One region of the Mesorhizobium sp. WSM1293 genome, then DNA from elsewhere that is predicted to be linked to it. Evidence: predicted binding sites of a transcription regulator. Region 1 holds the regulator's gene; the other holds the start of a gene.
What was found. The regulator LexA, encoded in region 1, represses DNA repair genes until DNA is damaged. The targets are predictions, from matches to a motif close to TGTTCNNNNTGTGTTCNG.

Region 1 (5,771 bases):
CAGCACCTTCCTCAAACAGGTCATAGGCTTCGACGGCACCGCCAACCATGATGCCGAGCTCGATCGTGCCGCTCTCGACAAGCCGGTGACATTCACCGCCGTCAACACCGGCCGCGACGATGTCGCGCTGCTCGGCTTCACCTCGGGCACGACAGGCGTGCCGAAGGCGACGATGCATTTCCACCGCGACCTCCTGATCATCGCCGACGCCTATGCCCGCGAAATCCTGGAGGTGACGCCGGACGACATCTTCGTCGGCTCGCCGCCGCTGGCCTTCACTTTCGGCCTTGGCGGGCTCGCTATCTTTCCCCTGCGCTTCGGTGCGGCGGCGACGCTGCTGGAGCAGGCGACGCCACCCAACATGATCCACATCATCGAGACCTACAAAGCCACGATCTCCTTCACCGCGCCGACTGCCTATCGCGCCATGCTGAAGGCCATGGATGAAGGTGCCGACTTGTCGTCGCTGCGCGTTGCCGTTTCAGCCGGCGAAACCTTGCCCGCTCCGGTTTTCGAAGAGTGGACGCAAAAGACCGGCAAGCCGATCCTCGACGGCATCGGCGCCACCGAAATGCTGCATATCTTCATCTCCAACCGCTTTGGCGACATGAAGCCCGCGTCGACCGGCAAGCCGGTCGGCGGCTACGAGGCGCGCATCGTCGACGACGAGATGCGCGAAGTACCGCGCGGCGCGACCGGCAGGCTTGCGGTGCGCGGACCGACCGGCTGCCGCTACATGGCCGATATCAGGCAGAAGGACTACGTGCGCGACGGCTGGAACATCACCGGCGATACCTTCACGCAGGACGAGGACGGCTTCTTCCATTTCGCTGCGCGCTCCGACGATATGATCGTCAGCGCCGGCTACAACATCGCCGGCCCCGAAGTCGAGGCCGCACTTCTGTCACATCCCGACGTCGCCGAATGCGCGGTCATTGGTGCCGAGGACGCCGAGCGCGGCCAGATCGTCGAGGCACATGTCGTGCTGGTGCAGGGCGTGGCGCCTGACGCATTGACCACCAAGCGCCTGCAGGACCATGTCAAGGCGACGATCGCACCCTACAAATACCCGCGATCGGTGAAATTCATTGCTGCTTTGCCCAAGACCCAGACCGGCAAGATCCAGCGCTTCCGGCTGCGCACGGAGAAAGTCAATTGAGCGAGCCCTACGATCCGGCGTCCGAAGGCGCACAGATGTCGTTCAACGAGCGCATGTCGTACAGCGACTATCTGCACCTGGAGAAAGTGCTGGAGGCGCAGACGCCGCTGTCGTCGGCGCATGACGAGATGCTGTTCATCATCCAGCACCAGACCTCGGAACTGTGGATGAAGCTCGCTTTGCACGAGATTGGCGCCGCGATCCGCTCGATCCGCGCCGACCGGCTCGAGCCGAGCTTCAAGATGCTGTCGCGAGTCGCGCGCATCTTCGAGCAGCTGAACAATGCCTGGGATGTGCTGCGAACGATGACGCCCAGCGAATATACCGAGTTTCGCGACGCGCTCGGCCAGTCCTCGGGTTTCCAGTCCTGGCAGTATCGCGCCATCGAGTTCATGGCCGGCAACCGCAACCTGGCCATGCTCGGCCCTCACAAGCATCGGCCTGACCTCAGCGGAAAGCTGGAAGCCATCCTGGCCGAGCCATCGCTCTACGACGAAGCGCTGCTGCTTTTGGCGCGCAACGGATTCGACATCGGTGCCGATGCCAGGCGCACGGACTGGCGTGAGACGCGAACCGAGAATGAAGAGGTCCTGGTCGCCTGGCAGACTATCTACCGCGATCCGCAGCGCTACTGGATGTTCTACGAACTGGCCGAGAAGCTGGTCGACTTCGAGGATTATTTCCGCCGCTGGCGCTTCAACCACGTCACCACGGTGAAGCGCATCATCGGTCTGAAGCGCGGCACCGGCGGCACGTCGGGTGCTTCGTATCTGAAGAAAATGCTCGAGGTCGTGCTGTTTCCGGAGCTGTGGACGGTCCGCACTCGGCTCTGACATCATCGAAATGAGAACAGGCTCACCGAAGGGACGCTCTGTGGCGGAAACCCTTCGCGAACAACCGGGGACTGACCATGAGTGGAATTCCTGATCTCGCCGCAGTCGAAGCGATGGATGCCACGGATCCGCTGCGGGCCATGCGCGACCGTTTCATTCTGCCGGAGGGGGTGATCTATCTCGACGGCAATTCACTGGGGGCAGCATCTCATGCCGTTTTCGGCGAGCTGCAGCAGGCGGCGACGCAGGAATGGGCCCGAGATCTTATCCGAGCCTGGAACACGGCCGGATGGTTCGAGATGCCGATCGAACTCGGCGACCAGCTCGGACGCCTGATAGGAGCCGCGGCCGGCCAGACCGTTGTCTGCGACACGACATCGACCAACATCTACAAGGTGCTGCACGCAGCGATGGAGATGCGGCCCGGCCGGTCAGCCATCGTCGCCGAAGGTGACAGTTTTCCCACCGACCTGTACATCGCCGAAGGCGTGGCCTCGACCCGGGATGGCGTCCTGCTGCGCCTCGCGGGCGTCGACGCGCCGACCATCGAAGATCTGATCGACGAAAACGTCGCGGTGGTGCTGGTCAACCACGTCAATTACAAATCGGGTGAACTGCGCGACATGGCGGCGCTGACGCGCAGGGCTCATACGGCCGGAGCGCTGATCGTCTGGGATCTCTGCCACACCGCCGGCGCCCTGCCCGTCGAGCTCGATCAGGCAAATGCCGATTTCGCTGTCGGCTGCACGTACAAGTACCTCAACGGCGGTCCGGGCGCGCCGGCCTTCATCTATGCCGCGCAGCGCCACCACGGCGATATCAGCCAGCCGCTCAGCGGCTGGTGGGGCCATGCGCGGCCCTTTGCCTTCGAACGGGGTTATGTTGCCGGCACCGGCATCCGCCGTTTTCTGTGCGGTACGCAACCGGTCCTGTCGATGCGGGCGCTCAAAGGCGCGCTTGCCATCTGGAGCGACGTCGACATGGCGGCATTGCGAAAGAAGAGCGTCGCGCAGACAGAACTGTTCATCCAGCTCGTCGAAGCCAAGTGCGGCGCCTACGGTCTCACGCTGGAGACCACCCGCGACGCGACCAGGCGCGGCAGCCAGGTGTCGTTCCTTCACGACCACGGCTATCAAATCATGCGGGCGCTGATCGAGCGCGGGGTGATCGGTGACTTCCGCGCACCGTCGACCATCCGTTTCGGCTTCACGCCGCTCTATGTCAGCTACAAGGATGTGTGGCTGGCGGTTGAGGTTCTGGAAGACATTCTGCGCACGGGTGCATGGAAGGACCAGCGTTTCGCCGTCAAGGAAGCCGTTACCTGACGCACCGATCCCGGCGATCCGCCGTCGCTGCCCTCACTGCCTGGCAAATGACGGAGAGCTGAATTTCCAGCCAAAATGCCCAACTGACGTTGGCGTTTTGGCTCCGTTTCGTTCACGGCAAACGAACGTCCCGAAGGTTGCAATCGCCCCTTGTCGAGGCTGATCGACAGATAACGCCAAGCTTTGGTAGAGGATAAGCCACAGGTCATTAACCATAACAATTTCAATGTGAGCAGGCGCATTGCCGAAGGTGGCGCCCGTCGATCGTAACCCGCTGGCAAGCGCCAAATAATTTCAGCAGCCTTAACAAATTCATTAAACTTTAAACGGTTGCAGAACACAACTGGAACAGATAGTGTTTGTTCTGGGTTTGTTTTTCGATTCTGGTTTCAGGGAACCTGGGGGCCGCCATGCTGACACGCAAGCAACATGAACTGCTGATGTTCATCCATGAACGCCTGAAGGAGAGCGGCATTCCGCCATCCTTCGACGAAATGAAGGAGGCGCTCGACCTTGCCTCCAAATCCGGGATTCATCGGCTGATCACGGCCCTTGAGGAGCGCGGCTTTATCCGCCGGCTGCCCAATCGGGCCCGCGCGCTGGAAGTGCTGCGGCTGCCGGACTCCATCGCGCCAGGCCTCAATGCGGCAAAGAAGTTTTCGCCAAGCGTCATCCAGGGCAGTCTTGGTCAGGGTGGTGCTCTTGGCCGGCAGATCAAGCCGGCGCCTTCGCGGATGCCTTCGCCCGGCAATGACGACGATGCGGTCTCTGCCGTTTCGATCCCGGTCATGGGTCGCATCGCCGCCGGCGTGCCGATCGATGCCATCCAGCATCAGACGCATTCGATTTCGGTGCCGCCGGACATGATCATGGGCGGCGCGCACTATGCGCTGGAGGTCAAGGGCGATTCGATGATCGAGGCCGGCATCTTCGACGGCGACACCGTCATCATCCGTAACGCCGATACGGCCAGCCCCGGCGAGATCATCGTGGCGCTGGTCGATGAAGAGGAAGCGACGCTGAAGCGGTTCCGCCGCAAGGGCGCCTCGATTGCCCTCGAAGCCGCCAATCCAGCCTACGAGACACGGATTTTCGGGCCGGACAGGGTCAAGGTGCAAGGCAAGCTCGTCGGCCTGATCCGTCGCTACTGAGACGGCTGTGGGTTGACCACTGGCTTCTCGGGTTTCTTGAAGGGTGCCAGCCCCCTCGCCTCGCGAGAGTATCTGCGTTGCGTGTGCCAGGGCCGATATGGGCTGTCCACCGCGAAGCTGATCGTCGCCGGCGTGGTCGCCGATTGGCGATCGAAGAAGACCGCGGCACTGCCTTTGCGAGCCAGTTGCCGCTTGGTGATGACGAGAACCAGCGGGTTGTGACAGGCGTCATAGGCGGTGGCATCGTTGACGACGATCAGCTCGGCGAAGCCGCAGGCTTTCCAGGTGTCCTTGCGGTCCTCGACATAGGCAATGATCGCACCGGACATGTGCCTGGCCACGCAAACGCCTGAGGAGCAATAGAACGGCGATCCCGGCGGTAGCTCAACGGCATCCGCGACGTCGAATTGCCCATCGCTGTTGTCGAACACTTCCGGAACGACGATGGTTTCCGATGTCAGCGCGCGTTTCCAGTTGTCGACGGTGAATTCGTTCGGCCGTTGCCGGCTGACGGCAAGCTCACCGCCACCGATCGGCAACGCCACCAGCCGGGCGTCTTCCGAGATCAGCACATCGGGCGTGCGCGTATCCGAGACGGTCAGCAAGCCTGCCAACGCGAATGGCAGAGCCGCGAGCCGCAGCCATGTCGTCGCCATCGTCGCGATGACCAGGGCAATGGCCACCAGCAGGACCGACTGTTGCGAAATCAGCCCGACCCCATCGACAGGCGAACGCTCGGAGATCCAGCCCGATATGGCGATCATCATCGTCAGGCCCTTGCCCATCAGGTAGAGACCTGGCCAATCCAATCCGAAAGGCATCAGCAGCGCGCTGGCGACGGCCAGGAACATGACGACGGTGACGATCGGCATAACCGCGAGATTGGCGAACAGGCTGAGCGGCGACACACGCTGAAAATGCCAGATGGCAAACAGCGTCGTGGCGCTGCCGGCGATGATCGAGGTCATGGCCAGACCGATTGCCGCCAGCAGGAATTTTCGTGTCAGGAACCCGGGCAAGGATCGCTTCGGCGGCGGCGGTCTTGCTTTTCCCGCGCGGTGATCCGCCCAGCCGGCATAGGCGCCGACCAGAGCTGCGGTCGCGGCGAACGACATCTGAAAACTCGGGCCGACCACCTCATGCGGCGACACCACGATGACGGCGATCGCCGAGATCGCCAGATTGCGCATGGTGAGTGCTGCTCGATCGAACAGAACTGCAATCAGCATCACTGCCAGCATGATGAAGCTGCGCTCGGCGGCGACGACGATACCTGAGATGACGAGGTAGGCTGCGATCGAGA
Region 2 (5,771 bases), on a different contig from region 1:
CGTTCCATCGGCATTTCCGCGAGCTTCTCCATAGCCCTGATGCCGATGGTCAGGTGCTGCGCCACCTGGCGCTTGTAGAATTCGGTCGCCATGCCGGGCAGCTTCAACTCGCCATGCAGCGGTTTGTCCGAAACGCACAGCAGCGTGCCGTAGGGAACACGGAAGCGGAAGCCATTGGCGGCGATGGTCGCCGATTCCATGTCGAGTGCGATGGCGCGAGATTGCGACAGACGCTGTACCGGCCCACGCTGGTCGCGCAGTTCCCAGTTGCGATTGTCGATGGTGGCAACGGTGCCGGTGCGCATGATGCGCTTCAGGTCGTAGCCCGAAAGGCCGGTGACTTCGGCGACGGCTTCCTGCAACGCCACCTGGATCTCGGCCAGCGGCGGGATTGGCACCCAGACCGGAAGATCGTCGTCCAGCACGTGGTCCTCGCGCACATAGGCATGCGCCAGCACATAGTCGCCAAGCGCCTGCGTGTTGCGCAGGCCGGCGCAGTGACCGAGCATCACCCAGGCATGCGGCCTCAGCACCGCAATATGGTCGGTGATGGTCTTGGCGTTGGAAGGCCCGACGCCGATATTGACCATGGTGATGCCGCCATGTCCCGATTTCTTCAGGTGATAGGCCGGCATCTGCGGCAAGCGCGGCGGTGCAACGCCTTCGCTGGGCGCGCTCTGCCCGCCCTTGGTGATGACATTTCCCGGCTCGACGAACTCCGTGTATCCGCCGCCGCCATTGGCCATCAGGTCGCGGGCGCGGGCGACGAATTCGTCGATGTAGAACTGATAGTTGGTGAACAGCACGAAGTTCTGGAAATGCTGCGGCGTGGTTGCCGTATAGTGCGACAGCCGGTGCAGCGAATAGTCGATGCGCTGCGCCGTGAAAGGCGCCAGAGGCCTCGGCTCGCCGAAGGCGACTTCGAAGGTGCCGTTGGCGATCTGGTCGTCGGTGCCATCGAGATCGGGCACGTCGAACAGGTCGCGGATCGGCCGCTTGATACGCTCTGCCGCCGCGCCGTCGACATGGGTGCCTTCAAGGAAGGCGAAATGCAGCGGGATGGGTGTGGTCGATTCCGACACCGTGACCGCAACCCCATGATTGCGCATGATCAGGCGCAACTGCTCGACGAGGTAGCTTTCGAACAGGCCCGGCTGGGTGATGGTGGTGGAAAAATGCCCAGGTGTCGGCATATGCCCATAGGCCTGGCGCGAGTCGATCTGGGTGAATGAGTTGGTGGTGACGCCGATCTCCGGATAGAAGGCCCGGTAGCGCTTGCCATTATCACCGCCTGCTGCCGCCAATTCTGCGAAGGAGTCGCGCAGGAACCTGGTGTTGCGATCGTAAAGCGCCTGCAGTGCCTTGACGGCCTTTTCGGCGCTATCAAAGCTTTGCCGGCCAAAAGGCTCCGGCATGACGACAGATTCGATGGCTTGTGGGTAGATTCGCTTTTCCATGGCTCAATATAGAGACTTGGATCGACACTTGGGAGGGGTGTCGCGACCGAAGGCGGTCAAAGCGCCGTTTTTCTTCAACCGCGCTGCAGGCTGACCAGAAGCACAAAGCCGACGCCGGACTTCTTCAGGGCCGGTGCGTCGATCGTCGAGCCGGTGTCGGCGCGCATCATCGGCACGGCCAGGACCGGAGCGGCCAGAACCGTCAGGATAAGCGCCGCCCGCGGCAGAAGCCGAAGGGTCTTGAGAGCGTTGGCGGCGATGCGGTTCATGGCGTTCAGCTTTTCTTTTCGAGGTCTTGGTTTCTTTGTTCAGTTGCGAAGATGGGTGGGGCAGGCGAGGCGGCAGGTTCTGGAACTGGCTTCGTCCCAGGCGCGGGCCGGACGGCCCGCTTCAGCGACGAGGATGGCGAAGAACATTCCAAACAGGCTCACCAGCAGGCAGACGATGGTGAAGCGGCGAGCAAGCATTGGGTCGGTCTCCTTCAACACGCCGGAGAATGCCCTGATGCAACTGAACCGGCTCTGATGGCGGCGTTCATCTGCGGTTCAAGATGATTGACGGGGTTTCGACGGCGCCGGCGTCGGTTGGATAGCCGCCGGCAGGTATCGAGCATCACCGGTGCAGGATGTGTCGCAAAACGAAAACGGGGCCCGTCGGGGCCCCGTCCTCATGTCGCAAGGATGCGCTCGATCAGAGTTTGTGCCAGGTCTGGCTTTCGCACAAAATGCCAAGAACACACCCTGATACCTTTAGAGTACTGCCAGAGAGCGTGCCGCTTCCGCTGTAGGTTTTTCCATTGGAGGGCCGGGTCAGGGATCCTTTGTATTTATTGCCTCCTGTACCCTTCATGCTGCCAATTGCCTGTCCAGCATACTGCCCTGTTTTGACCGTCATGCAGAATGATGCACCACAGGGGCTGATTGCCACAGTGTCTCCATCCTCGGTCTTCCAATTGCCTTCGATCGGGTCGGCCCATGCCGCACCCGCCATGATCAACATGGCCGCAAGGGCCAGGCTCACTTTTCGAAACATGTCTTCCTCCCTTTGGATGTCCGGCCGGATGCTCCGCCTCGCCGAACTGCCGTTTACGCAAACGTAAGCTAATCCAGCTCCCGGCAAAACAAAAGCGGTGCCGCAGCGGAAGACTTTCGGATTTTGAAGGGCCCTGAATGCGCCTCCTGGCAAAGGAAATGAAACGATCGGCGCATCGCCTTTGTCTCCTGTGGTTAGCGAAGTCTTGAATTGGCATCGGGAAATTTTCGTCAAATTTGACGCAAGCAGGCTGAATTGCTGGCTTTGTATCCTTAACGAATTTTTGCGTTTACCTCTTGTTTTAGCTTTGTTTTCCTCAAATTAAGCACGCCATTTAACGACGGATTCAAGCCTGCACGGCATTCTCGAAAGCATCGGAAGAGCAGCCGCCAAGGACGAAAGAAGGCAGCTCTCGGGAGCCTGACAGGGGCCGGAAACAGGGGATTGAAATGGCACGTTTTGAAATGCTTGAAGCAGGTTTCGGCGCCATGGGGGCAACTGCCCAGGCCGACATCCTTTTCGAACTGGGCATGATGTATGCGACCGGCCGCGATTGCGAGACCGATGTCGTTGCCGCCCACAAATGGTTCAACATCGCCGCCATCAAGGGCTCGGCCCGCGCCGCGGAACTGCGCTCGGAACTGTCGGCGGCCATGTCGAAGGTCGAGATCGCCACGGCGCTTCGCGAAGCCCGCGAATGGATGACCATGCACTGAAATCTGCCAATCGCAGACAGGCCTATCGAAGACAGGGAAGCTCCGGGATCAAGGCCGCACAGACGGCCGGACCCGGCGAAATTGAAGGCCGCGCAAGACGGTCACGAGGGCAAGAGAAAGAACGCGGCAGGCCGCAAGGCCCAGTCGTGCGCGACACAGGGAAGCTGAGCGGGATTTTTAGGGGCGGGGGCGCCTGGAGATTGCTCGACGGGCAAAAAAGCCACGACCAGCCGGAACAAGGCTGGCGTGGCTTTTTGCGTGGATGACGTCTTGCAGGCCCAATCGAGCGGCGCCAATGCGCCTAGACAGGCCGAATGAAGGATGAAATTGTCCCGCCTCTCTGGAAGAAGCGTGGCCGGGGCGGCCGCGCGTGAGTGGAGGAGTTCTACCATCATGAAAAAATTGAGTATTTTGAACGCGGCCATATTCGGCCTGATGATGAGCACGCCGGTCGCATTCGCCGACGATATCACCTTTGCGGTGATTGGCCCGATGACCGGACAGCTCGCCACCATCGGCGATCAGTTCAAGCAGGGCGCACAGGCCGCTGCCGATGCGATCAACGCCGCTGGCGGCGTCAACGGCTCGATGATCAAGCTTGATATCGAAGACGACCAGTGCGATCCCAAGCAGGCGGTGTCGGTTGCCAACCGCGTCGTCGCCGATGGCGTCAAGTTCATCGACGGCCATGCCTGCTCGGGTTCGAGCATTCCGGCCTCGGCCGTCTATGCCGAAGCCGGCGCGCTGATGATGAGCCCGGCTTCTTCCAACCCGGTGCTGACCGACGCGGCCGCCAAGGCCGGCTGGCCGACGATCATGCGCCTTTATACGCGTGACGATGCGCAGGGCGCCTTCATCGGCCCATGGATCGCCAAGAAGTTCGCCGGCAAGAATGTCGTCGTCCTGCACGACAAGAGCGCCTACGGACAGGGCGTGGCTGACGCCGTCAGGGCAACGATGAATGCCGGCGGCCTCAAGGAGGTCTACTATGACGGCATCAACGCTGGCGAGAAGGACTATTCGGCTCTCGTTACCAAGCTCAAGGACTTGAAAGCCGACGTCGTCTATTTCGGCGGCTACCATCCTGAAGCTGGCCTGATCCTGCGTCAGTCGGCGGAACAGAACCTGAAGTTCCAGCTGATAATGCCGGACTCCATCGCCTCGCCGGAATTCTGGCAGGTCGCTGGCCCGGCCGGCGAGGGCACCATGTTCGTCTTCCCGTCGGATCCGCAGGCAAAGCCGGAAGCCAAGGCAGCCGTCGAGAAAATCAAGGCCGGCGGTTTCGTGCCGGAGGGCTTCACGCTGTTCTCATACGCCACCATCCAGGCATTCGCCGAAGGCATCAAGCGTGCCGGCAGCGACGATCCGGCCAAGGTTGCCGAGGCGCTGAAGAACGGCACGCCGATCAGCACCGTTGTCGGTAATGTCACCTTCGACGAGAAGGGCGATCTCAAGAATGCCAGCTACGACATCAACCAGTGGCATGACGGAAAATATGCGCCGATCGCGCAGTAATCGCCGGCCCGGCGACTGAATAGCATAGAGAAATGGCCGGGTTCGTCCCGGCCATTTTGTTGTTTACCTTCAAACCGTCAGCTGGCTACAGCGGTCGGGATAGCTTGTTCCTCGAAGAATCGCACCAGCACTGTCCCGTCGGTCACCTGCGCGCCCTCGGTGGCAATCTCGGCGATCACGCCGTCATGCGGCGCGGCGATGGTATGTTCCATCTTCATCGCCTCCAGGATCAGCAGCGGTTGGCCCTTGATCACGGCATCGCCCTTTCCCACGCGCACCAGCTTGACCAGTCCCGGCATCGGCGCGCGCAGGCTGCCTGAACCCGCCGCTGCCTCGTCGGCCCGTGCCAGCGGGTCCGGCACCGTAAAGGTGTAGCCGACGGCGCCTTCGAACACGGTGATGTGGCCTGGCCAGCGGGCGAGGCGTGGTGTTGAGCGAAAATCATGCGAATTGGTGTCGTCATAGGGCTTGTCCAGCGTCACCTGGAACCGCCCATCATACCGCACCGAAACTTTCGCCACGATTTCGTCTTCGCCAAACTTCAAACGTGTGCGTCGCGCCACGCTGTGGAAATGCGCATAACCGGCAAGCGACGACCACGGATCGTTGGGTGACGGCGATGCTCCGGCGCCGGAGGCCGCAACGGCCGCGGCAGCGATGGTTTCGCCGGTCGGCGGCGCGACCTCGGTCAGCGCCGTCTGGTGCCTGGCGATCAGGCTGGTGTCGACATCGCCTGCGGCGAAATCCGGATCGGCGGCGAGAGCGGCAAGAAAGGCGGTGTTGACGGTCGAGCCGGCGATCTCGGTCCGGGATAGCGCCGCGCCAAGCGCCTCCAGAGCCGCCTGCCTGTCCGTTGCGTGGACGACCAGCTTGGCAATCATCGGGTCGTAATAGGGCGAGATGGCGTCACCCGCTCGCACGCCAGTCTCGATGCGCATCGTGGCGCCTTGCGGGGCCGCATCCGGAAATTTCAGATGATGCAGCGTACCGGTCGCCGGCAGGAACCCTTTTGCCGCGTCCTCGGCATAGATGCGCGCCTCGAAGGCATGGC

Region 2: the regulator LexA is predicted to act here: its motif matches at 2,787-2,804, upstream of M729_RS0122785 (sel1 repeat family protein).

Annotation. Positions count from the first base shown of each region.
Region 1 is NZ_AZUV01000008.1:212,163-217,933, reverse strand. It holds gene M729_RS0110900 (AMP-binding protein) at 1-1,159, shown strand, start outside; gene kynA (tryptophan 2,3-dioxygenase) at 1,156-1,992, shown strand; gene kynU (kynureninase) at 2,070-3,317, shown strand; gene lexA (transcriptional repressor LexA) at 3,728-4,468, shown strand; gene M729_RS0110880 (ComEC/Rec2 family competence protein) at 4,462-5,771, opposite strand, start outside.
Region 2 is NZ_AZUV01000020.1:12,479-18,249, reverse strand. It holds gene M729_RS0122805 (AMP nucleosidase) at 1-1,415, opposite strand, end outside; gene M729_RS0122800 (hypothetical protein) at 1,532-1,726, opposite strand; gene M729_RS1000000138925 (hypothetical protein) at 1,766-1,924, opposite strand; gene M729_RS0122790 (DUF2147 domain-containing protein) at 2,148-2,489, opposite strand; gene M729_RS0122785 (sel1 repeat family protein) at 2,939-3,205, shown strand; gene M729_RS0122775 (ABC transporter substrate-binding protein) at 3,599-4,720, shown strand; gene M729_RS0122770 (acetyl/propionyl/methylcrotonyl-CoA carboxylase subunit alpha) at 4,798-5,771, opposite strand, start outside.